2 regions of the Clostridium sp. Marseille-Q7071 genome follow, and region 1 is predicted to be linked to the other one. Evidence: a T-box and tRNA genes for the amino acid it is inferred to sense, from the RefSeq annotation. Region 1 holds a T-box; the other holds one or more tRNA genes.

What was found. The T-box of region 1 lies ahead of metG (methionine--tRNA ligase). A T-box ahead of a tRNA ligase gene usually reads a tRNA of that ligase, here a tRNA-Met.
Region 2: it has a tRNA-Met gene. The T-box ahead of metG (methionine--tRNA ligase) is inferred to sense a tRNA for this amino acid. The anticodon was not compared.

What each region holds. Positions count from the first base shown of each region.
Region 1 is NZ_CBCOPR010000001.1:1,239,030-1,256,060, forward strand. It holds gene ACWPW7_RS05900 (cation-translocating P-type ATPase) at 1-1,390, opposite strand, end outside; gene ACWPW7_RS05905 (response regulator transcription factor) at 1,979-2,692, shown strand; gene ACWPW7_RS05910 (sensor histidine kinase) at 2,682-3,797, shown strand; gene ACWPW7_RS05915 (alpha/beta hydrolase family protein) at 3,819-6,086, shown strand; gene ACWPW7_RS05920 (methyl-accepting chemotaxis protein) at 6,576-8,033, shown strand; gene ACWPW7_RS05925 (50S ribosomal protein L11 methyltransferase) at 8,221-9,096, opposite strand; T-box leader at 9,337-9,619, shown strand; gene metG (methionine--tRNA ligase) at 9,794-11,422, shown strand; gene ACWPW7_RS05935 (amidohydrolase family protein) at 11,562-12,809, shown strand; gene ACWPW7_RS05940 (Mrp/NBP35 family ATP-binding protein) at 12,978-13,805, shown strand; gene ACWPW7_RS05945 (DUF134 domain-containing protein) at 13,858-14,304, shown strand; gene ACWPW7_RS05950 (DUF3298 domain-containing protein) at 14,497-15,993, opposite strand; gene ACWPW7_RS05955 (DUF4830 domain-containing protein) at 16,270-17,031, shown strand, end outside.
Region 2 is NZ_CBCOPR010000001.1:981,814-998,844, forward strand. It holds gene spoVT (stage V sporulation protein T) at 303-854, shown strand; gene ACWPW7_RS04560 (putative polysaccharide biosynthesis protein) at 1,816-3,351, shown strand; gene ACWPW7_RS04565 (bifunctional methyltransferase/pyrophosphohydrolase YabN) at 3,389-4,834, shown strand; gene ACWPW7_RS04570 (HU family DNA-binding protein) at 4,973-5,248, shown strand; gene ACWPW7_RS04575 (RNA-binding S4 domain-containing protein) at 5,607-5,867, shown strand; gene yabP (sporulation protein YabP) at 5,961-6,254, shown strand; gene yabQ (spore cortex biosynthesis protein YabQ) at 6,272-6,652, shown strand; gene ACWPW7_RS04590 (FtsB family cell division protein) at 6,796-7,077, shown strand; gene ACWPW7_RS04595 (S1 domain-containing RNA-binding protein) at 7,152-7,565, shown strand; tRNA gene ACWPW7_RS04600 (tRNA-Leu) at 7,750-7,838, shown strand; tRNA gene ACWPW7_RS04605 (tRNA-Met) at 7,844-7,919, shown strand; tRNA gene ACWPW7_RS04610 (tRNA-Met) at 7,924-8,000, shown strand; tRNA gene ACWPW7_RS04615 (tRNA-Leu) at 8,061-8,149, shown strand; tRNA gene ACWPW7_RS04620 (tRNA-Met) at 8,154-8,229, shown strand; tRNA gene ACWPW7_RS04625 (tRNA-Leu) at 8,289-8,377, shown strand; tRNA gene ACWPW7_RS04630 (tRNA-Met) at 8,382-8,457, shown strand; tRNA gene ACWPW7_RS04635 (tRNA-Met) at 8,612-8,687, shown strand; tRNA gene ACWPW7_RS04640 (tRNA-Met) at 8,842-8,917, shown strand; tRNA gene ACWPW7_RS04645 (tRNA-Met) at 8,922-8,998, shown strand; gene spoIIE (stage II sporulation protein E) at 9,721-12,123, shown strand; gene tilS (tRNA lysidine(34) synthetase TilS) at 12,292-13,668, shown strand; gene hpt (hypoxanthine phosphoribosyltransferase) at 13,676-14,215, shown strand; gene ftsH (ATP-dependent zinc metalloprotease FtsH) at 14,332-16,278, shown strand; gene ACWPW7_RS04670 (thioesterase family protein) at 16,473-16,862, shown strand; gene ACWPW7_RS04675 (formate--tetrahydrofolate ligase) at 16,927-17,031, shown strand, end outside.

The sequences.
Region 1 (17,031 bases):
TATCATGATCTGTTAATTTTCTAATGCCATCTTTTGTTTCTATATTTATTGTGCGGTTTAAAAGTACATCTAAAGCTCCCTTTGTAAGCATAAAGGTTTTATCATTAATTTCATGTACTGTACTCATCAATTTTCTTTCTGAGTCAAAAGGAATTTCACAAAGTCTAGTGTAATTCTTTCTAACATCTAATTCCTTTAGAGAATAAGCTTTACCTAAATCTGTTAAGGCAATTTCTGTTGGATCACCTATACCATTTTCATCATTTGAAATTGCGTCATTGCACAATAAACTTGATAACAGTAATTTATTATGAAGCTCTTCTTTTAAGTTCATATTTTTAGATGATATTATTTCTTCATTTATATAAATTTTGCTAGCTGTCATCTTATTTTGTGTAAGGGTACCAGTTTTGTCAGAGCAAATTATGGATACACATCCTAAGCTTTCTACCGCTTGAAGCTTTCTAATTATAGCATTTTCACTAGCCATTTTTTGAGTTCCAAGAGCAAGTACTATTGTTACTATAGAACTTAGTGCTTCAGGAATCGCTGCCACAGCTAAAGAAACCGCAAACATTAAAGAGTCAACAATTTCATAACCTCTATACATATTTAATAAAAAAACAATAGCACAGATAACTAATATGCAACTTGCTAACTTTTTACCGAAATTATCAAGACTTATTTGAAGAGGTGTTCTCTTTTCTTTTGTATTATCCAAAAGTGTAGCAATCTTTCCAAGTTCAGTAGACATACCTATAGATGTTACTAATACCATTGCTCTACCATAGGTTACTAGACTGCCAGCAAAGACCATGTTTTTTTGATCACCAATTGGTATATTATCTCCAGTTATAATATCTATATTTTTAATAACACTCTCTGATTCACCAGTTAATGAACTTTCATTAATTTGAATACTATAATTTTCAATAATACGTCCATCAGCACTTATATAATCTCCAGCTTCTAAGAATAAAATATCCCCAGGAACAACCTCTCGAGATGGAATCTCTATTTTTTCACCTTTTCTTAGCACTCTTGCCATTGGAGCAGATAACGCCTTTAAACTATTTAAAGATTGTTCAGCTTTTATATATTGGACTGTGCCTAAAATTGCATTAATTGTTATTACAGCAAAAATAACAATTGTACTTTCAACATTTCCTATAGACATTGAGATTAGAGCAGCTACAACTAATATTAGTACTAATAAATCTTTAAACTGTTCAAAAAATATTTGTAGAATTGACTTTTTCTTACCTTCAGTTAGTTGATTATAGCCATATTCAGACCGTTTTTTTTCTACCTCCTCCTTACTAAGTCCTTTAGAATTAGAATTAAACATATTGAATAATTCTTCTGGTACTCTTTTGTAATAATCTTTCATAAATTTTACTCCTCCTTAATAAAAATAAAAAAAGACTTTTAATATAATTCTTAATAAAATAAGAATTATATTAAAAGTCTTGTAACCAAATTATTGGTATATAATACCAGAATAGAAAAGCCTAGTCGGGTATGTTGGTATTATATTTGCTACTACTCCCTCTTAATATAGAGAATTGTATATTCAATTTAAATTAATGATATAGCATGTACAAAAACATGTCAAGTAGGATTTTAAATATTTAACAAAAGAATGCAAGATTACCAAATTATATTTAGAAATTAATTTTTTACAAAATAAGAATTCTTTTTTATTTCTAGTATCTTAAACTTAAGATTATCTTAAGAATATCTTTAGTCATCCTAAAGATTATCAATGTATCATTAGTACTAGAAAGGAGGAAAGGTATATATCTTTAAGTATTATAATATCTATTTTATAGAATACATTTATTCCTACAACTATTAAAAAGCTATATTTAAAAACATTCAATTAAATAAATTACTAAAATGTTATAATATTTTCATAATTATTAATAATAATACAGAAATTTTTATAATTAGCTTTTAATATTGAGGAGGAAGAATTATGGCATATAAAATTTTAATTGCTGATGATGATGAAGATATATTAGAGATACTTGAGCTTTATCTTGAGAAAGATGGATTTGAAGTAATTAAAGCAATAAATGGACAAAAGGCATGGGAATTTATAGAAAAAGGTAAAATAGATATGGCAATTGTAGATGTAATGATGCCTATAATAGATGGATTTAAATTAGTTAAGAAAATAAGAGAAGAACATAATCTTCCTGTTATTATTCTTTCAGCTAAAAATCAAGACACAGATAAAATATTAGGACTAGGATTAGGAGCAGATGATTATGTTGTAAAACCATTTAATCCTTTAGAAGTGGTAGCAAGAGTAGAAGCTCAGCTTAGAAGATTTTATAATTTAAATTCTGATAGTAAAAATGTACAGAAGATAATAAAAATTGGAGAGATAGAGCTTGATATATTTAGTAACACTCTTAGAAAAAGGGACAATGAAGTAATCTTAACATCAGTAGAATATAAAATTATAAAACTTTTAATGGAGAATGCGGGAAGAGTATTCACTAAGAAGGAAATATTTGAAACTGTTTGGGAGGACTATTTTATGGGAGATGATAACACTATAATGGTTCACATGAGCAATTTAAGGGAAAAAATTGAAGAGGATTCAAGGAAACCTATATATTTAAAGACTGTAAGAGGGCTTGGGTATAAGTTTGAAAAGAAGGTAATAAGCAATGAGGAATAAGAATAAAAAAATATTTACTTCGCTTATTATAAATTATAGTGTGTTTGTATTCATTCTCGCATTATTATTTGTTGTAATTGCAGGTGTTTTATCATGGAAATTAGAAAAAGTCATTGGTAGTGGAGCTGGCAGTGTAGAGGAGATTTCTAGTGCTAATTTAACTATATTTTACAATATGCTAATAAAAGCTGGAATAATTTTTTTGTTAACCTTTATAATAAATGTTATTCTTTTTAGCTTATGGACATCAAAAAAAATAAGTAAGCCATTAGGAAAGATAACTGAGGGAATGAGCAAAATGAGTGAGGGAAATTATGATACAAAGATTGAATTTTATGCAGAAAGGGAATTTGCAGTAATAAGAGATACCTTTAATTTTATGGCAGAAAAATTAAAAGTTATGGAAAGGGAAAAAAAAGAACTTGAGGACAGAAAAACCAGAATGCTTGTAGACTTATCTCATGATATTAAAACACCAATAACCACCATTCAAGGGTATTCTAAGGCGCTAAGCGAAGGGCTTATTGAAGATGAAGACAAAAAAATAAGATATTATAATACTATTTTTAATAAAGCTGGTAGAGTAAGTGAACTTACAGATGATCTCTTTGAATTTGTCAAACTGGAAAGTGTTGATTATAAGCTTTTAATAACAAAAACTGATTATGTAGAATTTGTACGAAAAATTATAGTAGACCACTATGAGGAAATTGAAGAAAAGGGATTTGAATTGGATTTAAGGTTTCCTGAAAAAGAAATTTTATTAGGTTTTGATACTAAGCTTATATCTAGGGCAATATCAAATATAATTGAGAATGCATTAAAATATAATCCTGACGGTATAAAATTACGAATAGAAATAATTGAAGAATATGACAAAGTTATACTTGAAATTGGAGACAACGGAATAGGTATACCTGAGAATATTAAAAATAGAATTTTTGATGCCTTTGTTAGGGGAGAAGAATCAAGAAAGGATGATGGAGGAACTGGTCTTGGACTAGCAATATCGAAAATGATAATTGAAAGACATGGAGGCCAATTGAGACTTAAAAACCAGGTTACAGAAGAAAAGAGTGTTTTTTCAATAATTTTAAATAAATAGAAATGTGAATTGGAGGTTACGATGAACAAAATAAGGAATAAATTTATAGATTTATTTAAAAAGTTAAGATATAAAATAAAAAATATTAAACCACTAAGTGATGGCTGGAAAGGTGCATCCATTAGCTTAATTATTATAACCTTATTTTTGTATATAATGCAGAGCTATTATTTATTCTCATCACACGGTTTTTGGGATTTTATTAAAGGAGCATTTGTACTTCTATTAGCAATATCATTAATAGGAAGTATAATATCTATTTTAATCCACTATATGAAAAAGGTTCCTAGTGGCTATATTCTAGTTTTTATTAGTTCATTTATTTTGATTTTCATAAGTTTTCTTGCACCTATGCAGGCTAATATTATAGCTACAATGTTCACAATAATAAGTTTTTCTTTATTAGGATCTTTAATATATAAATTTACAAAAGGGAGTTATAAAAATGTAAATAGTCTAAAAAAGATTACAACTATAGCTTTATCAGTAGTTATAATAGTATCTATAGGCTTAGGAGGATACTGGATAGTTAATGATGGGAATAACAGAGATTTAAATGCTATAAAAGAAAATATAAAAGAAAGTAAAAGACAAATAAAATATAGTAGTACAAGCATTGAAAATCCTTCCTTAGAAGGACCTTATAAAGTAAAAAAGCTATCCTATGGTAGTGAAAAAAGTTATCGTAAAGAATTTAATGAGAAGAATTCTATAATCACTAATCCTGTTGATGGGTCAGCATTTCTTGAAAAATCCTTATCAAAATGGTCATCTTCAAGAAGAAAATTTTTAGGCTTTGGACCAGAGAATATGCCTCTTAATGGACTAGTTTGGTATCCAGAGGGGGAAGGCCCATTTCCTTTAGTTGTAATTGCACACGGAAATCATATAATGACCGACTACTCAGACCCAGGATATGAATATTTAGGACAACTTTTAGCAAGTCGTGGATACATTGTAGCTTCAATAGATGAGAATTTTTTAAACTTTTCTCCATATGATGACAAATTCATGTTAAGTGTTTTAGAAGGTGAAAATCCTGCAAGAGGATTTTTGATGTTAGAACATCTTAAGGTTTGGAAAGAATGGAACGAAGATGTAGAAAAAGATTTTTATAATAAAGTGGATATGAATAATATTGCACTTATAGGTCATTCAAGAGGTGGAGAAGCAATAACTATTGCTACAGCTTTTAATAAATTGAAGTCTTATCCTGAGAATGGTAATGTGAAATTTGATTATAATTTTAATATACGTTCAATCATTGCTATTGCATCAACTGATAAACAATATAAACCTTCAGGAAACTCTCTTCCGTTAAAAGATGTTAATTATCTAGCTTTACATGGAGCTCATGATATGGATGTAAGTTCTTTCAGTAGTTCAGACCAATATAATAGAATAGATTTTACTGATGGCACTGATTATTTTAAGTCTTCTATTTATATATATGGAGCAAATCATGGCCAGTTTAATAGTAGGTGGGGAAGGGAAGATGCTGCTGGTTTAGGGAACAGATTTTATAATACCAAGCAGCTTATAAGTGAAGAAGAGCAGCAGAAAATATCAAAGGTATTGATAACATCATTTTTAGAAACCACTCTAAAGAATAATACGAAGTATAGGGAAGTATTTAAGGATATAGAATATGCTAGGAAATGGCTTCCAGACACTTTATATGTAAACAACTACTTTGATTCAAATACTAAAATAATTTGTTCATATAATGATGATATAGATGTGAATAGTACTACCATTGATGGAGGGAATATAACTGGAGAAAATTTAAGTCAATGGAAAGAAGAGAAAGTTAAATTGAAATACGCTGAAGGAGAGTATAGTGAAGTTCGCTTAGGATGGGACATAAATAAGAATCCTAATGTTGCTATGTATAATATAATATTACCTAATAAAGATTTAAACATTAAAGAAAATAGTAAAATAGTATTTTCTTTAGCTGATGGTGATGAGGAGAAAAGTGATAATGACAAAAATCTATTAATAGATTTAACAATAAAAGTTGAAGATATGAATGGAAATAAATCAAGTCTTCCACTAAGTCATTTTTCTTATTTACCACCAATGATCCAAAGCAAAATATTAAAGGCACCATTTAGTAGTTTCTTACCAATAAAAGAACCTGTTTTTAAAAGCTTTGAGTTCAATTTAGAAGATTTTAAAAAGACTAATACAAATTTTAATCCAGAGCAATTAGCCAAAATAAGTTTTCAATTTGATAGAACTGAAAGAGGTACTGTATTATTAAATGATGTAGGAATTAGATATTAATAACCATATAAATAATTTGTATTAAAAATAACTAGTAAGTATGATAATGTATTTTTAACCATAATCCGTCGTTAGAGCTATATGATAACTGATTATCGTAAGAGTTTATTGACTGATATGATGTAAATACATCACTCATCTTTCACTAGTTATTTTTTTTATATGTCTTAAACCATATAGAAATTTTTAATAATTTTTAGCATGAGATTATGACAGCTTTATATTACAATGAAAATAAAGATATTTTTTACCTTAAAATATATTATATAACTTAAAAATAATCATAAATAAATAGTTTTTTAAGTATAGAAATATGGTTAATTAAATAACAAGATAGATATTTGCAATTTAGCTAGAGATTATTTAAAAAACTAATATATACACCATAATGTATTGTAGCTATTATACGATAATAATTAAGGATATTATTTAGTATGAATAAAAATAATGTTAAATATAAAATCAAAAAAAGTAAATGGAGGAGATGAAATGTTTTTTGATAAATCGAACAAATTAAAAGAAATAATAGACTGTATTGAGAATGGAGATTGTGAAAAAGTAGTCGATAAAAAATGTTCAATAAAGAAAGAATTAAAAGATAAAATAGACTATTTATGTGTAAGATTAAATAAAGGCAAAGACGTTTTTGGAGAAATAGTCAATAATACATTAAATGCAGTTATGCAAGTAAGTAACTTTGATTTAAGGTTAAAGTTTTATGGAGAAAAAGTAAATAGAGTAAGTGAAGAAATTAATGGTATGATTAAAGAGCTTCATGTAGCGTCACAAGCTACAGTAGCGTCAACAGAAGAAATAACTTCTGCTAATGCAGAATTAGTGAATTTAATGGAAGAAATCTCAAATAAGGCTGACTTCATGAGTGAAAATTTTAAAAACAGTGAAAATATGGCTAATCAAATTGAGTCATCAATGGAAAATGCCATTAATTTTTCAGAAAATATGAAAGGTGATATAAATAATTTACTTGAAACACTAAATAGAATTAAAGAAATAGTTGGTTCAATTAATAGTATATCTGATCAAACAAATCTATTAGCACTTAATGCTTCTATTGAGGCTGCTAGAGCTGGGGAGATGGGAAAAGGATTTTCAGTTGTAGCAGAAGAAATTAGAAAACTTTCAAGTAATACAAAAGGACTTATGGGAAATATGGAGAGTTTGCTACTTGAAATTGGAGAAGCATCTCAAAAAAGCAGTAATAGTGTAAATGATACAGTAAATTCTCTACATGAAATTGATTCAGCAGTAAAAGGTATTGTAGAATCCACAACTTCAAATAATGAGGCAATTCAAGAAATGGCTTTAAATCTATTTGATATAAAATCTACCACTGAGGAAATAAATGCTACTATGGAAGAAGAAGCTTCATCAGTAAGTATTATTGGAAATAAAATAGAAGATTTACATCACTATTCAGAAGAGCTAAAGGAATCTAGTAATGATATACAGGGATTGTCTGGAGAGTTACAAATGGTAGAAGAGGTCTTAGACAAAACAGCTAAAATAGGTGGAGAACTTACCTTGGATAACTTTTATACAGTTCCTAACGAAATTTTTATAGAGTTAATGGATAATGCCATTGATAAACATAAAGCTTGGGTTAACAACTTAAAATACATAGTAGAGAATATGGAAATATTACCTCTTCAAACTGATCATCATAAATGTGGGTTTGGACATTTTTATTACTCTTTAAAGCCTAAACATGAAAATATTATTGAATTATGGAGCCAAGTTGAAGAATACCATGCTAGATTTCATAAAATAGGAGATAATGTCTTTGAAAGAATAGATAATGGAGAAAAGAGAGAAGCGGAACTACTTTTAAGAGAAGCAGAAGAGCTTTCATCAATACTTATAGAAACATTTAGCAATATGATTTCTATAAGCAAAAACTTAAGTGAAAAAGGCGAGACTGTTTTTTAAAACTAAATACTAAATTTATTATAAAGCTATGAAATAAAAGGGTAGATTAAATCATAAATTTGAAAATTTATGATCTTTATGAACTGTAGGTAAATCTAAGCAGAAATAGATTTATCTACAGTTTTATTTTAAATATAGTCTTACAAATATGTTTTTATAAAGTATATATTAAATAAAGTTCAACATATTACTGGATAGAATCTTTTATTAATATTGAAGTACACCATTCATTTGTTTGCTTCTTACCAAGAAGTGTATAACCATATTTACTTACTTCATTTATAACGAGATCAAAGGTCCATTCTACAAGACCAGATATCAATAATTTTCCACCTTTTTTAACATGGCAATCTATAAAGTCCATAAACATTTGTGTTTCTTCTCCACCAATATTTATAAATATATAATCATAGCTGCCTGCAAGAGTAATTTCATTATCTAAGGCATTACCAACTAAAACATCTATGTTTTCTAATGAGTTTAAGGAAGCATTTAGGTTTATTTCTTCTTTTACATCTCTTATATCTATAGAAGTTACTTTTTTAGCATTTTTAATAGCTGAAGCTATTGATAATATGCCAGAACCTGTACCAATATCTAATACAGTCTTATTTGTAAAATCTTCTTCTAATATAAAACGAAGACAGTCTTGAGTTGTCTCATGAAGTCCTGTACCAAAAGCTCCTTGTGGAATAAAGTTTATTTTATTTTTTCCTTCTACAGTATAATCTGGAGATGCAATTATCCATCCATTATTTAAATCTATTGGTTCGATATTTTCATTAAACTCAACATTTTTTATTTCAGTTATAGATACATTAGATAAATTAAGAGTACTTTCTACTATACTTTTTTGTTTTTTTGCCTCGTTGTAATTTTCACTTTCTACAACGATATTGAAATTTATTTTTTCATCTTTATTTTCATAATACCCATATCCGTAATCAGTAGTGGTTATAGTTATTGGAGTTTCATAAAATACATTGTATATATCTACAATATATAATTTCTCTGCTGCTTCTTCAGCTTTTGAAAGAGGGTAATCAAAAGTAAGTTTATACATAAAAATGTTCCTCCTTATTTATTTATCTTTAGTATTGACATTATTTTTTAGTTTCTTAACCATAATTTAACTTATACATTTATAATAAGTTATTTAATGTAATTAGAGTAATTTACAAGGTTAAAATTATATCATAAAATTAATCTCATATAAAGTTTAGAAGTTAGGATAAAATTCTAAATAACTGAAAATACTATTGACATTAAGGATAATAAATGTAATAATGTTTTAAAATTTATAATTTAAGCGTTGAAGAGAAGAGTAAGTTTATAATTTCTTTTACAGAGAACTTCTATTTGGTGAGAAGAAGTAGTGAATAGTAAACTGAACATGGCCTTGGAGCTTCTGTACCGAGATTCCTATGAATTTAGACTACAGCGGTAAAATCTGCACCCGTTACAGTGCTTAGAGTATAAACACAAATAACTGTTAAGTTGATTTTGTGTCGTACTTGAAGAGATTTATATGGTGACATATAAATAAACTAGGGTGGTAACACGAAGTATTTACTCTCGTCCCTAAGACTATAGTCTTAGGAACGGGAGTTTTTTTATGTTATTTTAAAAAAATTAATAGTTGGAATTAAGAAAAGTACTAAGAAGATTGAGGATTATAAAAAAATTGATAATCAAATTCTCTATATTATTAATAAAATTGTTTACTGTGAAATTTAATTTAAATTAAGGGAGGAGATAATATGAGTATTTTTATTGGAGGAGCATGGCCTTATGCTAATGGATCCTTACATTTAGGACATTTAGCAGCATTATTACCGGGAGATATTATAGCAAGATACTATAGGGCCAAAGGAGAAGAGGTTTTATATGTTTCTGGTAGTGATTGTCATGGAACCCCTATTTCTATTAGAGCAAAAAATGAGAAAGTTTCACCGATGGAAATAACAAATAGATATCATGAAGAATTTATATATTGCTTTGAGAAGCTAGGATTCACTTATGATTTATATTCTAGAACAGATGATGAATTTCATAAAAGAGAGGTTCAAAGTATATTTAAAAATTTATATGACAATGGATATATTTATATAAAGCAAGAAGAACAGCTATATTGTGATAAATGTAAGCAATTTTTACCAGATAGATTTATAGAAGGAGTTTGCCCACAGTGTGGAAATATAGCAAGAGGAGACCAATGTGATAGTTGTTCTACATTACTTGATCCATTAGATTTAAGTGATAGGCATTGTAAGAACTGTGGAAATATACCAATAGTCAAAGAAACAGAACAATTATTTTTTGCCCTTTCAAGATTTCAAAATACTATTGAAACATATTTAAAAACTTCTAAAGGTTGGAGAACAAATGCAATAAATATGACAGAGAGGTATTTAAGAGAAGGACTTTTAGATAGAGCAGTTTCAAGGGATTTACCATGGGGAATTGATATTCCTATTAGTGGATTTGAGGATAAAAAAATATATGTATGGATAGATGCAGTTTTAGGATATTTAACTACAAGTAAAAAATGGGCAAGAGATAATAATGGTGATTGGGAAAAGTTTTGGAGAGAAGATACAATCTCTTATTATATCCATGGAAAAGATAATATTCCATTTCATACAATTATACTTCCAGCTTTATTAAGTGGAGTAGGAATATATAAGTTACCTAGTAAAATTATTTCCAGTGAGTATTTGACCATAGAAGGAAAAAAGTTATCTACAAGTAATAATTGGGCAGTTTGGGTTCCATATATAATAGAAAATTATAATGCTGATTCTATTAGATATTTTTTAACAGCGAATGGACCAGAGAAACGTGATACAGATTTTTCTTGGAGGGAGTTTATAAATAGTAATAATGGAGAGCTACTAGGTGCTTATGGCAATTTAGTAAATAGAACTTTAATATTTATACAAAAATATTTTGATAATATTATTCCAAAGGGAACTATAGATGAAACTATAAAGAATAATACACTTAAGTTATATAAGTCAGTAGGAAATAAGATAGAGAATGGAGAGCTTAAAGAAGCATTAGAAGAAATATTTATATTTATTAGAAGTATAAACAAGTATTTTGATGAAGAAAGACCATGGATAACTATAAAAGAAGATAGAGAAAAATGTATAAATACTATTTATAATTGTGTTCAAGTTATAGGAAATTTATCTAATTTATTAGAACCATTTATACCTTTCTCTTCAAAGGAGATAAGAAATTGGCTATTTATTAAAAATGTAAATTGGCATTATATAGAGGTAAAAGAAGGTATAGAACTAGGAGAAGTAAGGATATTGTTTGAAAGGATAGATAAAAGTAAAATTGAAGAAGAAGTAAAAAAACTAGGTAAAAATATTATTTAGGTTTATTTACAACATTTAAAAATTATTATTAATAAACTATCTATATGTTAATTAAATAGAGTTTTACCATAAATTAAAAGGATTTAGTGAGTCATTGTCGAAATTTTATAAAGGTTTAAAATTTTTTAGGAGGGTTATTATGACTTTAAAAAATATTGCCTTTGTAGGCGGACTTTTAATTGATGGTACTGGCAAGGAACCAATAGAGAAATCTTTGGTTTTGGTAAAAGAAGGAAAAGTTCAATATGCTGGAGAAAACAATGGAAAAATTTCTTCAGAGTATGAAACTATTGATATAAGTGGAAGGGTTATTATGCCTGGACTTATAGATACTCATGTACATTTTGGAGGAGCATTAAGCCCATCAGATTTAGATTGGGTTTTAGAACCAGTTCTTCAAAAGGCTATAGTTGCAGTAGCGCAGGGAGAAGCATGTTTAAATCATGGATTTACAACTACAGGAGATATATCTCGTAATGGAACTTATTTAAGAGATATGATAAATAGAGGAATTGTAAAAGGACCTAGAATAGTAACTTGCGGATTAGGATTTTCAAGAACTTGTGGACATGGTGACACTCACACATTGCCATTAGATTATGTTAAGGAATCACATCCTTGGGCAGTATGTGCTGATGGAAAAGAAGAATTGAGAAAAGCAGTTCGTGAAGTTTTAAGAACTGGTCCAGACATGTTAAAAATATGGGCAACAGGTGGCGGAGTTTGGAGATTAGATAGTAAAACTCATCAACATTATAGTTTTGAAGAAATAGCTGTAGTAGTTGAAGAAGCAAATTATGTAGGATTACCTGTAAGAGCTCACTGTGAATCATTAGAAGGTGCAATAGATTGTATAAAAGCAGGAGTACATAGTATAGAACATGGACAAGAGCTTAATGATGAGTGCTTAAAAATAATGAAAGAAAAAGATATAAGCTTAGTTCCTACTATGAAATTCTTCTATGAATGGTTTACAGAATATGAACCACCATACAGACCAATTTTAGACAAATTCCCTGGTGAAACTATGGCAGAGAAAGAATTAAATCGTACTATTGCAAACTTTAAGGCGGCTAAAGATGCAGGAATACGTATAGCTGTAGGTTCAGACTCTTTCTGTAGTAAGCTTACTCCTTATGGAGCATATAGCTTAAAAGAAATATATGCAGTACATGATGCAGGTCTTTCACCAATGGAAACTATAGTTGCAGCAACAAAAGCTGGTGCTGAAGTATTAAAAATAGATAATATAACTGGTACTTTAGAAGAAGGAAAAGCAGCAGACATAGTTGTGCTTAGTAAAAACCCATTAGAAGATGTTAGAAATATAGCTTTAGAAAATATGAGTATAGTCATGAAAGATGGAGAGTTTGTAAACGAAAAATAATATAAGGAATATAAAATAATAAATTAAGAGAAAGTGGATATTTTTAGTTTAATAAATACAACTAAAGATATCCATTTTATAATTTAAAAGTGAATAAATTTTTGACAACAAGAATAAATATAGCTACAATATTATTAGCATATGCTAATAACTAATGAGGTGATTTAAATGTCAAAATGTGATAGTTGTTCTAGTAAATCTAGTTGTACTTCTCAATCAACTTGCACTATTGAAAATAATCCACATAATAAGATTAAAAATATAATTGCAGTTATGAGCGGAAAAGGTGGAGTTGGGAAATCTACTATGTCTACCATGATTGCTAAAGCTTTAAATAAAAAAGGTTATAAGGTAGGAATACTAGATGCAGATATAACAGGTCCAAGTATTCCAAGACTTTTAAAAATAAAACATGAAAAGCTTTTTGGGAATGAAGCTGGAATAATACCAGCAAAATCTGAAGAAGGAATATCAGTTATGTCTGTTAACCTTCTAATGGATAATGAAGAGCAACCAGCTATATTAAGAGGTCCAGTTATATCTGCTACTGTTAAACAGTTTTGGACAGATGTTTATTGGGGTGAGTTAGATTTTCTTATAATAGATATGCCACCAGGAACAGGAGACGTGCCACTAACTGTTATGCAATCAGTTCCTATTAGTGGAGTTGTTATAGTATCTACACCACAGGATATGGTATCTATGATTGTTGCTAAATCTTTAAATATGGCTAGAAGTTTAAATATTCCTGTTATAGGCGTTATTGAAAATATGAGCTATCTACTATGTCCAGACTGCGATACAAAGATTAGAATTTTTGAAAATGAGAATCTTAATGACTATATTAGCAGAATGAACACAACATTACTTGGAGAGCTTCCTATGTGCAAAGAGATAGCACAGCTATCAAGTGAAAAGGCAGAAAAATATAATGAAAATATTGAAGAAACTATGATTTTAATATCTAATAAAATTATAGATTATATAAAAAAATAAGGTTTAATTAAAATTTGGCCTTATCTAAAAAAATTAATTAAGGAGAATTTTAATGGCAAGACCAATAAAATTGAGAAAAGTTCAATTTATGCCTAAAAATACTTATTTTATACCTTGCTCTAAAAAAGATTATAAGATTAAGGATAGAGTGGAGGAAGTTAAGCTAAAATTTGAAGAAGTTGAAGCGATGAGGTTAAAAGATGTAGAAGGACTTTGTCAAGAAGAATCTGCGAAAAAGATGGAAGTATCAAGACAAACTTTTCAAAATATAATTGATGAGGCTAGAAAAAAGGTTGCATTAGCACTTATTAATGGATATGCACTTTCCATAGAAGGCGGACACTATACAAAGTGTATATGTAAATTTAAATGTGTTTCTTGTCATAGTGAATATGAACTAGCCTTTGAAAAAGTAAAAGAGAGTTGTATAATTTGCAGTTCAGAGAAAATAATATGTAGAAAGAGAAATCTATGTGATATAAAATGTAGTAAGTTATAAGTATATAAGATAATTTTATAATTTTAAAAAGCAAAAATTTTACTTGTTATTTATTTATAAATAAAAATTTTGTTGAAATTTCACAAATAAGAAAGTAAAAAATCATTTCTTGGGAAATAACTTATACCTATATTAATATAAATATTTTTTATTGTGTATTGAAAAAGCCGTGACATAAGTCACGACTTTCTTTTATGTGGTCATTGTGGTCATTCTACTTATAGGATTTGTTTGAGAGAATAGATCTCTAATTTCAGCATAAGGTATTGCAATCTCAAACAGTCCATAAGAAGCAGGTGTAAATTCGCCAGGTTGATAATATAACACTAGTGCATCTGGTGTTAGATAGAATTGTTGATTGTTAATAATTCCCTGAAACTCCTCGGTGAATGGAATATTTTCTGCTCTAGCTCTTTGAACAGCAAGCTGACTGAGCCTTTCTCTAAAGTTTGAGCTAGGATTAAATAGATCTTCAAAATCGTATTCTTCTCCAGTGTTAGAATCTATAATTAAGGAACTATAAATTGTATTTTCATTTTCTCCCATAGTATTAGTATACAAATAGAAGAGAATGCTTATCAATCCATTTCTCTGAAGAGAAAGGATATAAGAACTAACAATTTCATTAAAATTAGTTTGCTCAGGAAGAAAAACAGCGCTATTAAACATAGAATTAACTTTCTCAATAATTGATCCATTTATGTTGGATTGAACATCTTCATTTTGCAATCCTTCAATAATTGGGTAATCTACTGTAAAGCTTCTAGGTGCTATACTCACATTTTTAATATTAGATGAAAGATCCATTACTTCTCTAAGAAAACTTCTTCCAAAACATTCGAACATCGCAATTCTTCTTAAGTCCATTCCAAAATAAACCCATCTTCGTCCATTCCATCTAAAGCCTGCTATACTTCTTCTATCTACGCTGATTAACCATGCCCAGAAAGGTCTACCAATTGTAGGCCATATAAATACAAATTGAAACCTACATGGACGTATAGAACCTGGAGACACAGCGAAAGGTTGTGCACCAGGGGCTCTTTGTGGTGTGAAATTTGGAGGCGGACTAGAAGGTGCACCAAATTGTCTTCCAGGACTAGGTGGGCCCATTGGTGGTCTGCCAGTTGGTTGAGCTATTGGCGGTCTACCAGTTGGAGCCATTGGTGGTCTACCAGTTGGTTGAGTCATTGGCGGTCTACCAGTTGGAGCCATTGGTGGTCTACCAGTTGGTTGAGTCATTGGCGGTCTACCAGGTGATGGAGCCATTGGCGGTCTACCAGTTGGAGGCATCGGTGGTCTACCAGGTGATGGAGCCATCTGTTGTGTACCAGGAGTTGGAATCATCTGTTGTGTACCAGGAGTTGGAACCATCTGTTGTGTACCAGGAGTTGGAGCCATCTGTTGTGTACCAGGAGTTGGAACCATCTGTTGTGTACCAGGAGTTGGAGCCATCTGTTGTGTACCAGGAGCTGGAACCATCGGCGGTCTACCAGTTGGCTGAGTCATTGGTGGTCTACCAGTCGGTTGACCCATTGGTGGTCTACCAGTTGGTTGAGCCGTTGGTGGTCTACCAGTTGATGGAGGCATCATTTGACGCTCTCTATCGTAATTAAAAGGTATAAAATCATAATCTAAATCTTCGTTGAATGACCTAAAATCATTGTCATATGGATGACGAATAAACATACTATAATAACGCTCCTTATTAGTATTACCATAATATAATATGTAGTGAGTTTGAAAAAGTTACCAAATTAATTAATTACTACTAATAACAATTAATATAAGAAATTTTATATATTATGCTGAACTATGTAAATATAATGTTAGAAATGAGAGATAAAGGTTTTTATTATAAAATATAGAATAATTTATATAGTATAACTTTATTATAATTTAGTTAAGGGTTTTCAAAAACTGTTAAGTAATTTAAGATTTATAATAAATCTATTAGGAGGAGCTATGGAGAGTTATAAAAAAAAGGAGAAGCTAAACAGAATACTATTTATGGTATATTTTATTATGGGCTTTGTTGGAATAGGAAATAAGTATGTCTCTCAAAATAATGTATCTAAATTTTTAGTTTCTATTAAAATGCTTTTTATTATTTTTTTGCTAATAATTTATCCAATAGTACTATATAAAATATATAAGAATGATATAACAACTTATAACATTATTCCTCTTATAATAATTGAAGCCATATTTGGTATTATTTTATGTTTTTCTTTTTATATGGTATTTATTTCACCTTTTTTAGAAGTAGGAGTTTATCTTGATATATTCTACATATTGTGGACTATATCATCAGTTTTATTAATTTATTTAGAAGGAAAAATTGCTAATGAACCTATAAAGAAAAGTTCTATAATTTTTATTTTTATTCTATTTTTTATTTTAGGATATTTTATTTATTCTAAATATGCGCAACTTTTAAGATATGAAAAGCAAGATATAAAAGTAGCTGAATTTAAACTTCCTAGACATATGGTTATAATTAATCAAAAAACTCATGATAGAACCTTAATAATTGATAAAAAAATTATTGAAGATTTATTCACTGAGATAAATTCTTCTAATATTCAGTATATAGGGGACTATAAAGGAATAAGTGATCTAAAGATATTTGAGGAAAAAACCATAATAAATAGAGTGTGGATGGATTATGGTGATGATGAAGAACGTAAAAGTTTAGAAGAAGGGTATATAGATTCTATTAGATTT
Region 2 (17,031 bases), 260 kb from region 1:
AATTATACATCTATTATAAAAACTTATAAATTTTTAAATTCAGAATTACCATTAAGATTATAGAATCTTCATTTTAATGGAATTTGGGAATCTATGATTTTGTACAAAAAATAGTTAAAATTTTATTGATTATTTTGAGAATCACTAAAAATTTTATATTATAAGCTATAAATTTTAAAAGGTATCTTTGTTCAAATTTTGTTATAAATTAATCTTTATGCAAATGTGTATAAAATTTCAAATTTAGAAGGATAATAATAGCACAAGTACATAATTAAAGTTATTTGAGGAGGAATTAATGTATGAAGGCAACCGGTATAGTAAGACGTATAGATGATTTAGGTCGTGTAGTAATTCCAAAAGAAATTAGAAGAACTCTTAGAATTAGAGAGGGAGATCCACTAGAGATATTTACTGATAGAGAAGGTGGAGTAATACTTAAAAAATACTCTCCAATTGAAGAGTTAAGTGAATTCTCTAAGGAATATGCAGAGGCACTTCAACAGACAATTGGACATATTGTAGTTGTGGCTGATAAAGATAGTATAATATCTGTTAGTGGTGGCCCTAAAAAGGACTATATAGATAAAAAAGTTAGTATGCAACTCGAAAAAATAATGGAAGGTCGTAGATCGGTTATATCTGGAACAGGGGCAGAGAAGGTTATACCATTATATGAAGATGAAGATGAGACTGTTTATAGTTCTCAAGTTGTTAGCCCTATAGTAGCAGAAGGAGATGCTATTGGAGCTGTTATAATACTTTCTAAAGAGGAAAATGTAAAATTTGGGGATTTAGAATTAAAACTAGCTGAAACAGCATCTGCTTTCTTAGGAAAGCAAATGGAGCAATAATGGCAGGATTCTGCCATTATTTTTTATTTTTTGCTTTCCATTATTCTACTACCATCTATACTATTAACAAATATATTCTTTTTAATCACATTTACGAAATTTTAATAAATATTTTGTTCTTTATAAATGAAATTATAAATTTTAGAAATTATTAAAGTGAGTATAATCCATCATGAAACTTAAATATAGATAAATTACCTTAAGAATTAATGTATAACTGAATATATCTACATTTTAAAATATTTCAATTCGCAACTTTAATCAATAGGCAATTGAGAATTATGGTTGAAATTAGTTTTGATTAAACTAATTTCTTTAACTATTTTTTTATTAGTAATACAACTGCTAGTTTTCCACTTTTCCACCTCATGGGAACTTAATCAATGGAGAATTGAAAGTGGAAAATTGACAATTGTGGTGGAAATTAATTCTTACAAATTAATTTCTTCAAATAGATTTTTCAATAAAAGTGACTGCGTCACTTTGAAAAGAAATAGATTTAGAACTTCTCTTATAAAAGAGAAGTATCAATAATTCTCAATTGTATAAGGGTTACCCTAAGGTGGAGTATAGTTTGGAACAAGACTAATAAATTTAACTAGTACTATAGATATACTACAGCTACTAGTTTTTTTATAAGAAGTTACTACATCATTTTAAAAATAAATCAATTCTAAATTTCTCAGCTTCTGCTGGGAAATATCCACAATTGTGAATTTAATAGTTTTAATTATAATATTAAAAAGCACCAATTATTCTCATATATATGTTAATTTTAGAACTGGTATATATATTTCATTAACCCCCTATTAAAAAGTTATTAATATGATTACAATAAAAAGATTTTCAATAATTAAAAATGTATAATCTAAAATTAATAAAAAAATATATTCTATACAAGTAATAATGCTATAAAAATCGCAATAAGTATTAAAATAAAAAGGTTTTTTAGGGGGATTATATGAAAAAACATTCATTAATAAAAGGTACAATGATTTTGGGTATTGCTGGAATTTTTGCTAGATTTTTAGGTTTGTTTTTTAGAATACCAATTCAGACACTTATAGGTGATGAAGGTATGGGATATTATCAAATGTCATATCCTTTATACATGACATTTGTAGCATTAGCGTCAGGAGTGCCTATTGCAATGTCTAAAATAATTTCAGAATTAAATGCGAAAAATGATTTTTATAGTATTAGAAAAGTGTTAAAGGACACTCTTTTAGTTATGCTACCTATAGGATTTTTGGCTTCTTTTCTTATGATTTTCTTTTCGAAATCGATAATTCAAGGATTAAAATGGCATGAGAACTCATATATGTCTTTTATAATAATTTCTGTTGCTCCTATATTTGTATGCATTATGTGTACTTTTAGAGGTTTTTTTCAAGGGCTTCAAAATATGACATATACAGGAGTATCTCAGATAATTGAACAAATAGGCAGAGTTGGTGCAGGTGTATTATTTGCATATTTATTACTACCTAAAGGAATAGAATTTGCGGCAGGGGGAGCGGCTTTAGGTACAGTTGTAGGTGGTATATTAGGCAGTATATATTTAATCATAATCTACTATAGAAAGAGCAAATTTATGTATAAAGTTAAAAATATCGAGAGTAAGAGTATGATTTCAGAAATAGGAAAAGCAGCATTACCTATTTCATTAGGAGCAGCAGTAGGTACAGTAATGTCACTAATAGATTCTATAATAGTTCCTGAGAGAATGTTAAAAGCAGGTTTTTCTGTATCAGAAAGTGCGGTTTTATATGGTCAATTAACAGGAAAGGCAGTAACTCTTTCAAATGTACCTTTAGCACTTTCAGTGGCATTATGTGCATCTTTAGTACCTATTATTTCTGAGGCTTATAGTACAAATAGAACCTTTGAGTTAAATAGAAGAATAGAAATGGCTTTTAAACTATCCTTTGTTATTGCATTACCTTGTACAGCTGGATTATATTCTTTAGCAGCACCAATAATGCACTTAGTATTTATGAAAGATGTAGGTGGTTATAATATATTAAGACTAGTAGCTACTACAATACCTTTCATAGTAATAACACAGACTACTACAGCGTTATTACAAAGCGTAGGAGACTATTTAAAGCCTGTTTATAACCTTGCTATAGGTTGCATAGTAAAAGTAATAATAAGTTACTTGTTGATTCCTATGACCGTTATAAATATATATGGTGCAGTTATAGGGACATTATGTGGCTATATAGTTACGGTAATCTTAAATATGTTTCAAATTAAGAAAATATTTTCTGTTAAGCTAAGTTTATATGAAATTTTATTAAAGCCAGCAATAGCATCATTAATTATGATAATTGCAGTTGTGTTTACGTATAATAATGTCTATAATTATACAATAAGTAATGGAATATCGTGCTTATTAGCTATATTTGTAGGAGCATTAATATATACAATATTAATTATAGTACTTAAGATATTTACTGTAGAAGATATCAGAGGAAAGATTGTAAAGAACTAATTATATAAAAATGAGAAGAGTAGGGAGTGTGAAGCGAATGATTAAAATAGTAGGCTTAGGACCAGGTGCTAAGGAAGCACTTACAATTGGAACACTAGAACTTTTAAAAAGTGATTGTAAGGTACTGTTTAGAACAGAAAAACATCCAAATGTTGAGTATTTAAAATCTCTAGGAGTAACATTTGAAAGCTATGATTACATGTATGAAAAATTTGATAGCTTTGATGATGTTTACAATTCTATAGCTGAGGATATAATAGAAGAATATAGTCAGTGTAATAATATAGTTTATGCGGTACCAGGACATCCACTAGTAGCTGAAAAATCAGTTACGCTACTTATAAAATATTGTGATGAGAAGAATATTCCATATGAAATAATTCCAGCAGTAAGTTTTATAGATGCTGTTATGGAAACTTTAAAATTAGATCCTATTGATGGAATAAAAATAATAGATGCATTTGATATTAAGAATCAAATATTAGATAAAAGAGCAGGACTTATAATAACTCAAGTTTATAATCAACTTATAGCTTCAGAAACAAAATTATCACTACTTGAATATTATAATGATGAAACGGAAATATATTTTATAAGAGCAGCAGGAGTTAAGGAAATAGAAAATGTTAGAAAGATAAAGCTTTTCGAGCTTGATAGACAACAGGATATAGACTATCTAACTTCAATTTATATTCCAAAAAATTTAGAAGAAACCAAAGATTTTTTTGACTTACTTAAGGTGATGGAAACTTTAAGAGGGGAAGAGGGATGTCCGTGGGATTTAGAACAAACTCATAAATCACTAAAGAGAAATTTAGTTGAAGAATGTTATGAGGTTTTAGAAGCAATTGATGAAGGAGATGATTTTAAGCTTACAGAAGAACTAGGAGATGTATTATTTCAAATAGTTTTTCATGCACAACTAGGTAAAGAAGAAGGATATTTTAACATAAATGATATAGTTAAAATTATAACAGAAAAAATGATAAGACGTCATCCTCATATTTTTGGGGATATTAAAATTAATAATACTAGCGAAGTTTTAGATAGTTGGGATAAAATTAAGAAAAAAGAAAATGATTTTAAAACTTATACTGAAGAATTGAAGCATATACCTAAAAATTTACCTGCACTTTTAAGAGCAGATAAGGTTCAAGCTAAAGCTGCAAAGGTAGGTTTTGACTGGAAAGATCCTAAACCAGCTATGGAAAAAGTGCTAGAAGAATTAAATGAAATTAAAGATGTATATAATGGTAAAAATGAGGCAAAAATACTAGAAGAAGTAGGAGATTTAATATTTGCTTCAGTAAATGTTGCAAGACTTCTTGACATAGACCCAGAAATTGCATTAAATTATACTATAGATAAATTTATTAAGCGTTTTAAGTTTATAGAAGATTCTGCTCAAATTAAAGGAGTGGATCTCATGACTATGACGCTTGATGAAATGGATCAGTTATGGAATGAAGCAAAGAAGAAATAATTTATTACTTTTATGTTAAAACTATAATTGATTAGAAGGAATTTAAAAAACATTGAAGAATATGCTATCTTATATTCAAGATATCTAATAGAATTTATGAATGTAGAAGCGTTTTTAAAAGATTAAGGAGGTACAATAGTGAATAAATCAGAATTAATCACAAGCATGGCTGAGAAATCAGGTTTAACTAAAAAGGAAACAGAGGTTGCTTTAAAAGCGTTCATAGAGAGCGTTGAAGAAGCTCTAGGAAAGGGAGAAAAAGTTCAATTAGTTGGATTTGGAACTTTCGAAACTAGAGAAAGAGCTGCTAGAATGGGAAGAAATCCAAGAACTAAAGAAGAAATAGAAATTCCTGCTTCAAAAGCACCCGTTTTCAAAGCAGGAAAAGAATTTAAAGACATAGTTAATAAATAGTCTTATTTTACTTATTAAAAAGCCTGGATTTATTCTAGGTTTTTTTTATTAAAGACATCTTCAAAAATAGCTAACTAGTATTTAAGTATATGTTATGTCATACTTTACTATAAGATTACAAAGATAGTCTCACTATTTTTAAGAGTCAGCTATTTATGTGATATAAAATATCCTCAGAATATTTGAATAGTTATTTTGTTTGAGATGATAATAGTGTATTACAAATCATTTAAGGTTATAATTATATTTGAATAATAAAGTTTATATAATATTTTAAAGAATTTAATTATTTTGGAATTATTTATAGTTATAAATTTAAAAGTATAAATTTGAATAAAATATATTTGGGGTGATGGCTATGAGACTTGATAAGTATTTAAAGGTGTCAAGGATAATTAAGAGAAGAACAGTTGCAAAAGAAGTTTGTGAAAGTGGTAGGGTTTCAATAAATGGTAAAGTTGCTAAGGCAGGAACGGTAGTAAAAGAAGGCGATATCATTGAAATTCAATTTGCAACTCAAGTATTAACAGCAAAAATAGTGAATATAGCAAATCATGTAACTAAAGAAAATGCTAAAACTATGTATGAAATAATATCAGGGGAAGAAGATAAGGAATAATTACTTCTTCTTAAATTGCTTTTCTTTGCATATATTTTTCTTAAAGAAATATTATTTATTAGGAATACTTTTAATATATGCAAGGAGGGTTTTATGGATAACAAAGAAACCAAGATAGAAGATAGAAAAAGTTATTTAACTTTAGATTCAAGGAAAAAGATGGCAATTGACGGAGTTGAGGAAATTGTAAGCTTTAATGATGAACAAATCCTTTTAAATACAGTTCTTGGTTCTATGGATATAAGAGGAGAAAATTTAAAAATGAATAAACTAGATGTACAAAATGGAGATGTAATGATAAGTGGAAAAATAAGTTATATTGTATATACCAGTGATGAAAAAAAATCTAGAAAGGGAAAAGGCATTCTTTCAAGGCTTTTTAGGTAAGTATCATGCTGTTTACAATGGAACAACAAATAATATTATTTGCATTTAGTTTATTGAGTGGAGTTTTAATAGGCGTTCTCTTTGATATTTATAGAATTATAAGAGGATTTGAAGATGTTGGTGCGATTATAACTATAATTCAAGATGTTTTATTTTGGATTGCTACAGGATTTATTGTGTTTATATTTATGATGTACACAAGCTATGCATATATGAGCTTTAATGTTTTTGTATATGTAAGTATAGGATTATTTGTATATATTAAACTAATTAGTAAGATATTTATAAACGTACTTCACAACGTATTATTGGCTATTGGAAAGGTATTAAGAGTAATATTTAATACATTGTCTTATCCTGTAAGATTTTGTTTATACAAAATAATAAGAAAAAGTTAAAAATTAATGTAAAATACCTTGAACAAATGAACAATTCAAATTAAAATATACTTATGAGTTTAACATGAGTAGTTATATTTTAATATAATAACTATTGAATAATAAGTTGTTATACTCATTCTATGTGGAGGGTGAGTTGTATAATGAAAAATAGAAAAATCAAAAACTTATTATTATCTCTATTAATTGTTTATGTTTCTTATATTTTCATAAATCAGCAGAAGATAATGCATAGACAAAAGGTTGAATTTGAAACCTACACTGTGGAGTTAGAAAAAGTGCAAGAAGAAAACAAAAAATTACAGGATGAAGTGCAGTTATCAAAGACTGATAAGTATATTGAGAAACTTGCAAGAGAAAAATTAGGACTTATTAAAGAGGGTGAAACTCCTGTAATCAATAACAGTGTAAAAGAAGATAAGTGATCTGTGTTATGTTTAACATAACTTGATATATAACATAATAATTAAAACATTATTTAAGGAGGAATCTTTTTAATATGACCTTAAAGGCTGGAAGTATTGTAGAAGGTAAAGTGGTTAATATCACTAATTTTGGTGCTTTTGTTGAAGTGGAAGGAAAAACAGGACTTGTTCACATTTCAGAAGTATCAGACGTCTTTGTAAAAGACGTAAGAGATCATCTAAAAGAAGAAGACGTTGTTAAGGTGAAGGTTATTTCAGTTGATGACAACGGAAAAATGAGCTTATCTATAAAACAAGCAGGAGTGCCAAAAAAATCAGTAAAACCTGTGGAAATAGACTGGGAAAAAGAGAAAGGAAAAACTGGTGGCTCTTCATTTGAAGATAGAATGTCTAAGTTCCTAAAAGACAGTGAAGAAAGATTTCAGGATTTAAAAAGACACCAAGATAATAAAGGACGCGGATATAGTAGAAAAAGTTCAAATTATTAATATAAATTTAGAGAGTGCTAAATTTTTGGCACTCTTTTAATTATATTAGTGGTCTAATATAGTTAAGTTTTAATAAAACTGCAAAAATATATAAGTTTATTATAAAAAAAAGTGTTGACAATATATAGACCTTAAACTATAATAAATATTGTCGCTGAAAGATGCGCACAATAATGTATAACCTGCTGAAGTGGCGGAACAGGCAGACGCACAGGACTTAAAATCCTGCGGTGGTTAAACACCGTACCGGTTCGATTCCGGTCTTCAGCACCAAATATCGCGGGGTGGAGCAGCTGGTAGCTCGTCGGGCTCATAACCCGAAGGTCGTAGGTTCAAGTCCTATCCCCGCAACCAACATGGCGGAATAGCTCAGCTGGCTAGAGCATTCGGTTCATACCCGAAGTGTCGTAGGTTCAAGTCCTATTTCCGCTACCATAACCTTATAATTAATTTAAGGTTAAAATATTTTATATTACATATACTATAGTCAGAAATGCTGAAGTGGCGGAACAGGCAGACGCACAGGACTTAAAATCCTGCGGTGGTTAAACACCGTACCGGTTCGATTCCGGTCTTCAGCACCAATATCGCGGGGTGGAGCAGCTGGTAGCTCGTCGGGCTCATAACCCGAAGGTCGTAGGTTCAAGTCCTGCCCCCGCAACCATTAATTTATGGATGACAAGAGTTTAGCACTATGTAAAGTCAGTTTAAATTAAATAACCTGCTGAAGTGGCGGAACAGGCAGACGCACAGGACTTAAAATCCTGCGGTGGTTAAACACCGTACCGGTTCGATTCCGGTCTTCAGCACCAATATCGCGGGGTGGAGCAGCTGGTAGCTCGTCGGGCTCATAACCCGAAGGTCGTAGGTTCAAGTCCTGCCCCCGCAACCATTAATTTATGGATGGCAAGAGTTAAGTATTATATAAGGTCAATTTAAATTAAATAATCTGCTGAAGTGGCGGAACGGGTAGATGGACAGGATTTAAAATCCTGCGGTGGTTAAACACCGTACCAATTCGATTCCAATTTTCAGCACCAAAATATCGCGGGGTGGAGCAGCTGGTAGCTCGTCGGGCTCATAACCCGAAGGTCGTAGGTTCAAGTCCTGCCCCCGCAACCATTAATTTATGGATGGCAAGAGTTAAGTATTATATAAGGTCAATTTAAATTAAATAATCTGCTGAAGTGGCGGAACGGGTAGATGGACAGGATTTAAAATCCTGCGGTGGTTAAACACCGTACCAATTCGATTCCAATTTTCAGCACCAAAATATCGCGGGGTGGAGCAGCTGGTAGCTCGTCGGGCTCATAACCCGAAGGTCGTAGGTTCAAGTCCTGCCCCCGCAACCAACATGGCGGAATAGCTCAGCTGGCTAGAGCATTCGGTTCATACCCGGAGTGTCGTAGGTTCAAGTCCTATTTCCGCTACCATAAAGGCTTACAACTTAGTTGTAAGCTTTTTTATTATGTGAAAAACTAAATATAATAATTGATTATTATATTTATTAGTAATACTTTTAAAATATGACTAGAAGTTAGAGATTCTATCCAGTGATAACTTTAAGATTTTGATTATATAATTTTAATTAGCAAAACTATAGAGTTCTACAATGGACAATTGACAATTATGGTGGAAATTAATTCTTACAAATTAATTTCTTCAAATAGATTTTTCAATAAAAGTGACTGCGTCACTTTGAAAAGAAATAAATTTAGACCTTCTCTTATATAAGAGAAGGTCTAATAATTCCCCATCCTCAATTGTATAAAGTAGAAATTCAAATAATTCAATAACATAATTATCAGCACTATATTATCAATTCAATAAAATATTCCATTTATTATAATAAAAATTCTTTCAAATTTTATTATAAAGTTATCCATAACGACAGCTTTAACTATAAAAGTTATCAACATATTGAAAAATAAAAATATAAGAATTGTGGATAAAAAAATATAGTAATACTTTGAAAATAGTAGATTATGGTATAAAATGGTAACTGTGCAGAGGGAAAAACTTCTTGTTATAAAATGGTAAAAATATACAGTTTGATGTCATAAAGATTTTATAACTTCATTCCATTAAATGACATTTATTTCCAGACTCCTTTGTTACAATTAACTTACAAATTTAAGGGGTAGGTGGTTATAAAATGCAATATGGTGCAGAGATAATTCCATATAAAAGAATTAAAAATACAAAAGAAAAACAAATTAAAGAAGAACAAAGTAGTAGAAAACTGATTATAAAAGCAGGAGTATTGTTTTTTTTATGTTTTTTCATTAGCAGAACAATGATTATAAACAATACAGCACCATTTGGGATTGCATTTTTATTAGTTATACTAATGAAAGAAGACAATAAAATATCTTTATTATCTGCTTTTGGCAGCTTACTAGGGTATATTACTATGCAGAGCTATGTTAAAGACATAAATATGTATTTTGTATTGGTTCCATTGCTAACTTTTGTTTCTATGGTTATAGGAGATACTGTAGAAAGTAAGTTAAAAAAAGCTGTACTAGCTATTACTGTTACCATATCAGTTTTTGCCTATAATATTTTAATAAATCAATATGGTTTTTCAGTATCTTTGATTTCAACCTTTACAAATATTTTTTGTATCTTCCCAATATATTTTATTCTGCATATAAGTAATTCATGCTTTGAAGAATTAAAAACAAAACATTTATTTAGTAATGAAGAAATAATTTGTATGTCCTTATTATTTTCAGTAGTTGTAGCAGGAACTTGGGGAATTAAAATATTTAACATTTCTCTTACAAATGTATTGGCATTGGCAGTAGTAATAATATTTAGCTACATAAGTGGAAGTGCAATAGGCGCTACATCAGGGATAGCTATGGGTGCTATTGTAGGAATGAGCAATGAATATTTATTATTATATGTGACTGTATTAGGAATTTGTGGGCTTGTAGCAGGAGCTTTTAAAGATGCTGGAAGGATATTTGTTTCATTAGCATTTTTAGTGACCTTTGCTATAGTTAAAGTTTATATGTCAACTTCTAATATGGCAATTTCAAATAGCTTTATTATAATAGAAGGAATTTTGTCAGTAGGTATATTTTTAATGATACCTAATAATATATATGAACGTATATCAGCAGAGATAAATTCTGAAAAGAAAAAGCAAAGTTTAGATAGAAATTATTTAAATAATATAAGAAATATGTATTTAGGAAGACTTGATAATTTTTCAGATGTACTTGCAAATATGTCAAAAATACTAACTAACTTAGTAGATAATGATAAGCTTACACTTCAAAGTAAAAGTAGTGCCTTGGTAGAAAACTTAGCAAGTAGAGTATGTAATGATTGTAATACTAATTGTATATGCTGGGCTAGAGAACATCATGTAACTTATAGTGCATTTGCTGAACTTATAGAAAATGAGCAGAAAAAAATAAATAAATTTCCATTTGAATTAGAAAGGAAGTGTCTTAGAAAAGGTGCATTAATAAGAAATGTTGAGGATGTGGTAAATAAGCATATTATAAGTGAAATGTGGAGAACTAGATTAAGTGAAGGCAGGGAACTTTTAGCAAGTCAAATAAACAATATGGCTCAATCTGTTCAAGAATTAGTGAAAGATTTTAATGAAGACATTAAAGTGGATGGAGAAGTGGAAAGAGACATAATAAAATTATTTGATAAAAATGATATAGAATATGATGATGTATTTTCCATTGAAGATAAAAAAGGTAGGTTAATAATTAGGATCTCATCATCAGAGTATGCTTCAATTGATATGTATGGGAAAGAAATTCTTCCTATAATTAATGAAGCTGTGGAAAAAAATATGATTATTAATGACGATGCATGTTATATAAATCCTGAAACTAATAAATGTACTATTGTTTTAGAAGAAGCACCTAAGTTTAAAGTGGTAACTCATGTAGCTAAGGCAAGCAAAGAAGGATTTAATATACATGGAGATAGCTTTAGCTTTGGCAAATATGCTAATGGCAATTATATGATGCTTATTAGTGATGGTATGGGGTCAGGGCCACAAGCTGGACGAGAAAGTGAAGCAGCAGTAGAATTAATAGAAAAATTTACTCATGCAGGGTTTAGTAAAACTACAGCTATAAATACAGTAAATTCTATTATGACTTTAAAATTTTGTGAGGAGGAGAAATTTTCAACAGTAGATTTAAGTAGCATAGATTTATATACAGGAGAAGTAGACTTTATGAAGGTAGGGGCGGTTGCTAGTTTCATAAAATCTGATGACACCATTGATATAATAAAATCTAAAAGTTTACCAATAGGTGTGCTTGATAAAGCTGATATAGAAAGACATAAAAAATCTGTATCCCATGGTGATTTAGTAGTAATGGTAAGTGATGGTGTGCTTGATGTAGAGCCTTCGGGAAGAGTAGATTGGATTTTAGATTATATGATAAGAAATGATGATATAAATATAGGTGATTTAGCAGAAGGAATAATAGAGGAGGCGAAGAAGATAAGTAAAAATAAGGTTAGGGATGATATGACTGTATTGGTATCAAAAGTGTACAACCTATATAGTTAGATTATAAAAATGAAGAATTGTAAAGTGGGTAATTTTTACATTTCTTCATTTTTTTATAGCTCTCAAATTTAACAAATTAGAAATATTTAATGATATTTTTCTTTTATTAAAGGGTAATATATGATAATATGAGGTAATGAATATCATATTCTAGGAAGTGGTAAAAAGTTGAAAGATAAAGTTTTAAAAACTATAGCCGAAAATAATATGATTAATGATGGTGATAGAATAATAATTGCATTATCTGGTGGACCAGATTCTATAACATTATTACATATTTTACATACTTTAAAGAATAAACTAAATATAACCATTTATGCAGCTCATGTAAATCATCTTTTAAGAGGAAAAGATGCATATAAAGATGAAGAGCTTTGCAAAAAATATTGTGATGAGCTAGGAATTTTATGCTTTTTTAAAAGGGTTGATATTAATCAATTAGCAAAAATAAAAAATATATCTCATGAGTTAGCTGGTAGAGAAGCCAGATATGAGTTTTTTGATGAACTTATGAAAAAATATAATTGTAATAAAATTGCTATTGCTCACAATTTAAATGATCAAGCAGAAACTGTATTAATGCGTATGATGAGAGGTGCAGGTATAGAGGGCTTAGTAGGGATTAGACCGGTTAGGGATAATATATTTATAAGGCCGCTTATTGAGATAACGAGAAAGGAAATTGAAAAATATTGTGAGGAAAATGAACTTCCAGCAGCGATAGATAAAACTAATTTTGAAAATATTTATGCTAGAAACAAAATTAGACTTGAACTTATTCCTTACATGGAAAATAATTTTAATAAAGATATAATTCATACCTTAAATAGAATGTCGAATATTATTAGGGAAGATAATGATTATCTTGAAGAAATATCTGATGAAATATTTAAAAAATACTGTTATAGAAAAGGTGATAGAGTTATAATATATAAAGATGCTTTTAAGGAACATAAAACTATTATCACAAGAGTATTAAGAAAAGCAATTCTTCAAGTTAAAGGTGATTTATATAATATCGAAAACAGTCACATTATTGACATAATTAAGCTTTATAATCAAAACACTGGAAAGACTATTATGTTACCTGATAGCTTAATGATTGATAATGTTTATAAAGATATACATATATATAAGGAAATGAAAAATTATAATACTAATATTTATGAAGTAATACCATTTAATGATGAGTTTTATTGTGAAAAGTTACATACAAAAATTATAACTAAAATTTTTCATAAGAATAATGATGTTAATCTAAAAGATTCTGATATGATAAAGTATTTTGATTTTGATAAAGTTAAAGATAATATAATATTAAGATATAGAAAAGATGGAGATAGATTTACATCTCTGGGGATGAAGGGAAGTAAGAAGCTGAAGGATTTATTTATTGACCTTAAAGTACCTAGGCATGAAAGAGATATTATTCCATTGATTTGCTTTGGAAATGAAATTGGATGGATAGTAGGTTATAGAATAAGTGAGAAATTTAAAGTTGACAATAATACAGAAAGAATTTTACAGATATGTATAGAAAGGTAGGAATTTTATGTATAATGATATAAAGGAAGTATTGTTAACAGAAGAGCAAATTAAAGAAAAAGTAAAAGAATTAGCAACTAGAATAAGTGAAGACTATAAAGGGAAAGATTTATTAGTGCTAGGAATATTAAAAGGTTCTGTAATATTTATGTCAGATCTTTTAAAAGAAATAAAAATACCTTGTATGATGGATTTTATGGCAGTATCTAGCTATGGAGCTTCATCAGAAAGCTCAGGTATAGTTAAAATACTGAAAGATCTAGATTTTGAGGTTAAAGGAAAACATGTATTAATAGTTGAGGATATAATTGACTCAGGAATTACATTAAAATATTTAATGAAATACTTAGGTGCTAGAAATCCTGAAAGTCTTGAAATAGCATGTTTATTAAATAAACCTGATAGAAGAAAAGAAGAAATGGAAGTTAAATACTTAGGATTTGACGTTCCAGATTATTTTTTAGTTGGATATGGATTAGATTATGCTGAAAAATACAGAAATTTACCATATGTAGCTATTTTAAAGGAAAGTGTATATAAAAAGTAGAAAAATTATAATGAGTTATTATTCACAATAAGATTTAATATTATATTCTTTATGATATAATATTTCATATGTTAGAATTTTAGAAAATCATAACTAGAAAGAGAGGGGGGCCTTTAGTGAAAAAATTTTCAAGTGCAACGGCCTGGTTGTTAGTTTTATTTCTTGTAATCTTTTCGGCATTAACACTATTTAAAGATGGTGGAAATGTAGCTAGGATTAGTGCTGATAAATTTGAAAAATATTGGAAAGAAGATAAAGTTAAAACCGCTACTATGAGTGAGGATAATGTAACAATAGTAGGGGAATTAGATGATGGAACACAATATCATACAGCTTTACCAAGAGATGACTTTAAAGATTTAAGAAAAGAAAATCCAAATAAAACTGCAGTGGTTGATTTTACACCACCAACAAGTATTCCATTCTGGATTCAAATGCTTCCAACATTCTTAATTATAATAATGCTTGTAGCATTTTGGGGAATGTTTATGCAACAGTCTGGTGGAGGTGGCGGTGGAAACCGTGGAGTTATGAATTTTGGTAAGAGTAGAGCCAAAATGGCTACACCAGATAAAAAGAAAGTTACATTTAAAGATGTAGCTGGTGAAGATGAAGAAAAAGAAGAATTAGAAGAAATTGTTGATTTCTTAAAAAATCCTAAGAGATATATGGAAGTAGGTGCAAGAATACCTAAAGGAGTTCTTTTGGTAGGACCTCCAGGAACAGGTAAAACATTACTTGCAAAAGCTGTAGCTGGAGAGGCAGGAGTGCCATTCTTTAGCATTTCTGGTTCTGACTTCGTTGAAATGTTCGTGGGAGTGGGAGCTTCAAGAGTAAGAGATTTATTTGAGCAAGCGAAGAAAAACTCTCCATGTATTATATTTATAGATGAGATTGATGCTGTAGGTAGACAAAGAGGAGCGGGACTTGGCGGAGGTCATGATGAAAGAGAACAAACTCTTAACCAATTACTTGTTGAAATGGATGGTTTCGGAGTAAATGAAGGAATTATCATGGTAGCTGCTACAAATAGACCTGACATACTGGATCCTGCACTTTTAAGACCAGGTAGATTTGATAGACAAATAGTTGTTGGAGCACCTGACGTTAAGGGTAGAGAAGAAATATTAAAAGTTCACTCAAGAAATAAGCCATTAGGACCAGATGTTAAGCTAGAAATATTAGCAAAGAGAACTCCAGGATTTACTGGAGCAGATATTGAAAACTTAATGAATGAAGCAGCATTATTAACTGTTAGAGGTAAAAAGAAAGTTATAACTATGGATATACTTGAAGAGGCAATTACAAGAGTTATAGCTGGACCAGAAAAAAAATCTAGAGTTATAAGCGAAAAGGATAAGAGATTAACTGCATATCATGAAGCAGGTCACGCAGTAGTATCTAAGTACTTACCAAATTCTTATGCTGTTCATGAAATAAGTATAATCCCTAGAGGTATGGCGGGAGGATATACATTACATCTTCCAGATGAAGATACGTCATATACTTCACGTTCTAAGCTTAAAGATGAAATGGTTGGACTTTTAGGTGGAAGAGTTGCAGAGGCTTTAATACTTAAAGAAATCAGCACAGGAGCTAAAAACGATATAGATAGAACCAGTTCTATAGCTAAAAAAATGGTTATGGAATATGGTATGAGTGAAAAATTAGGACCTATTTCCTTTGGAAAAGAACAAGGAGAAGTATTCTTAGGAAGAGATATCGGTCATTCAAGAGATTTTTCAGAAGAAGTAGCTTCTATGATAGATAAGGAAATAAGATCTTTAGTAGATGAAGCTTATAAAAGAGCTGAAACTATACTGAGTGAAAATGAAGATAAACTTCACGAAGTTGCTAAAGCACTTCTTGAAAAAGAAAAGCTTACTGCTGAAGAATTTAACGCAATTATGGATGGAAAAGGCTTGAAAGAGATTTCTGCTGATATTATTAAAGAAGAGACTCCAAAAGAAGAAAATACTTTAAATGAGGGTTTTAATCCAGGAGAAGTTAAATTACAAGTAGAAGAAGCAAAGATTGAAGACATAAAAAAAGAAGAAATATAGTGTAAACAAAAGAGTGTATGATGAGTTCGTGCACTCTTTTGTCTTTTTCATAGCTAATATAAAGAATAATAAAAAAATACGTACATTATTATATAAAAATAAAAAAATATACGTAATTTTTCAAAAGAATTATAGGACTAACTTTAGAGTTATGATATAATTATATTACCAAATTTATGTTAGGGGGTAGGTAAATGGAGAGTAAATTAAAGATAGGGCTAAATGCAATTATTGAAAAGATTGTAACAGAAGATGATACAGCACTTCATCATGGTTCAGGTACTCTAAAAGTGTATGCAACGCCTGCAATGATAGGCTTAATGGAAAATGCATCTAAAAATGCTATTGATTTATATTTAGAACCAGGAGATACAACTGTAGGAGTAGAGGTCAATGCGAAGCATATTAAGGCTACACCAATTGGGATGAAAGTAAAATGTGAAGCTGTAGTTAAAGATATTCAGGGAAAGAAAATAACTTTTTTAGTAAAAGCTTATGATGAAAATGGTTTAATTGGAGAAGGTACTCATTCAAGATATATAGTTAATATAGATAATTTCATAGGAAAACTTGATAATAAATAAGATTGTTGTACATAAAATATAATTGTACACAAAATTTTATATATGTAGATTGGAGGATATTGATATGAAAACAGATATAGAAATAGCTCAAAGTGCAAAAATGTTACCTATACTTAAAGTTGCAGAAAAAATAGGATTAACTGAGGACGATATTGAACTATACGGAAAA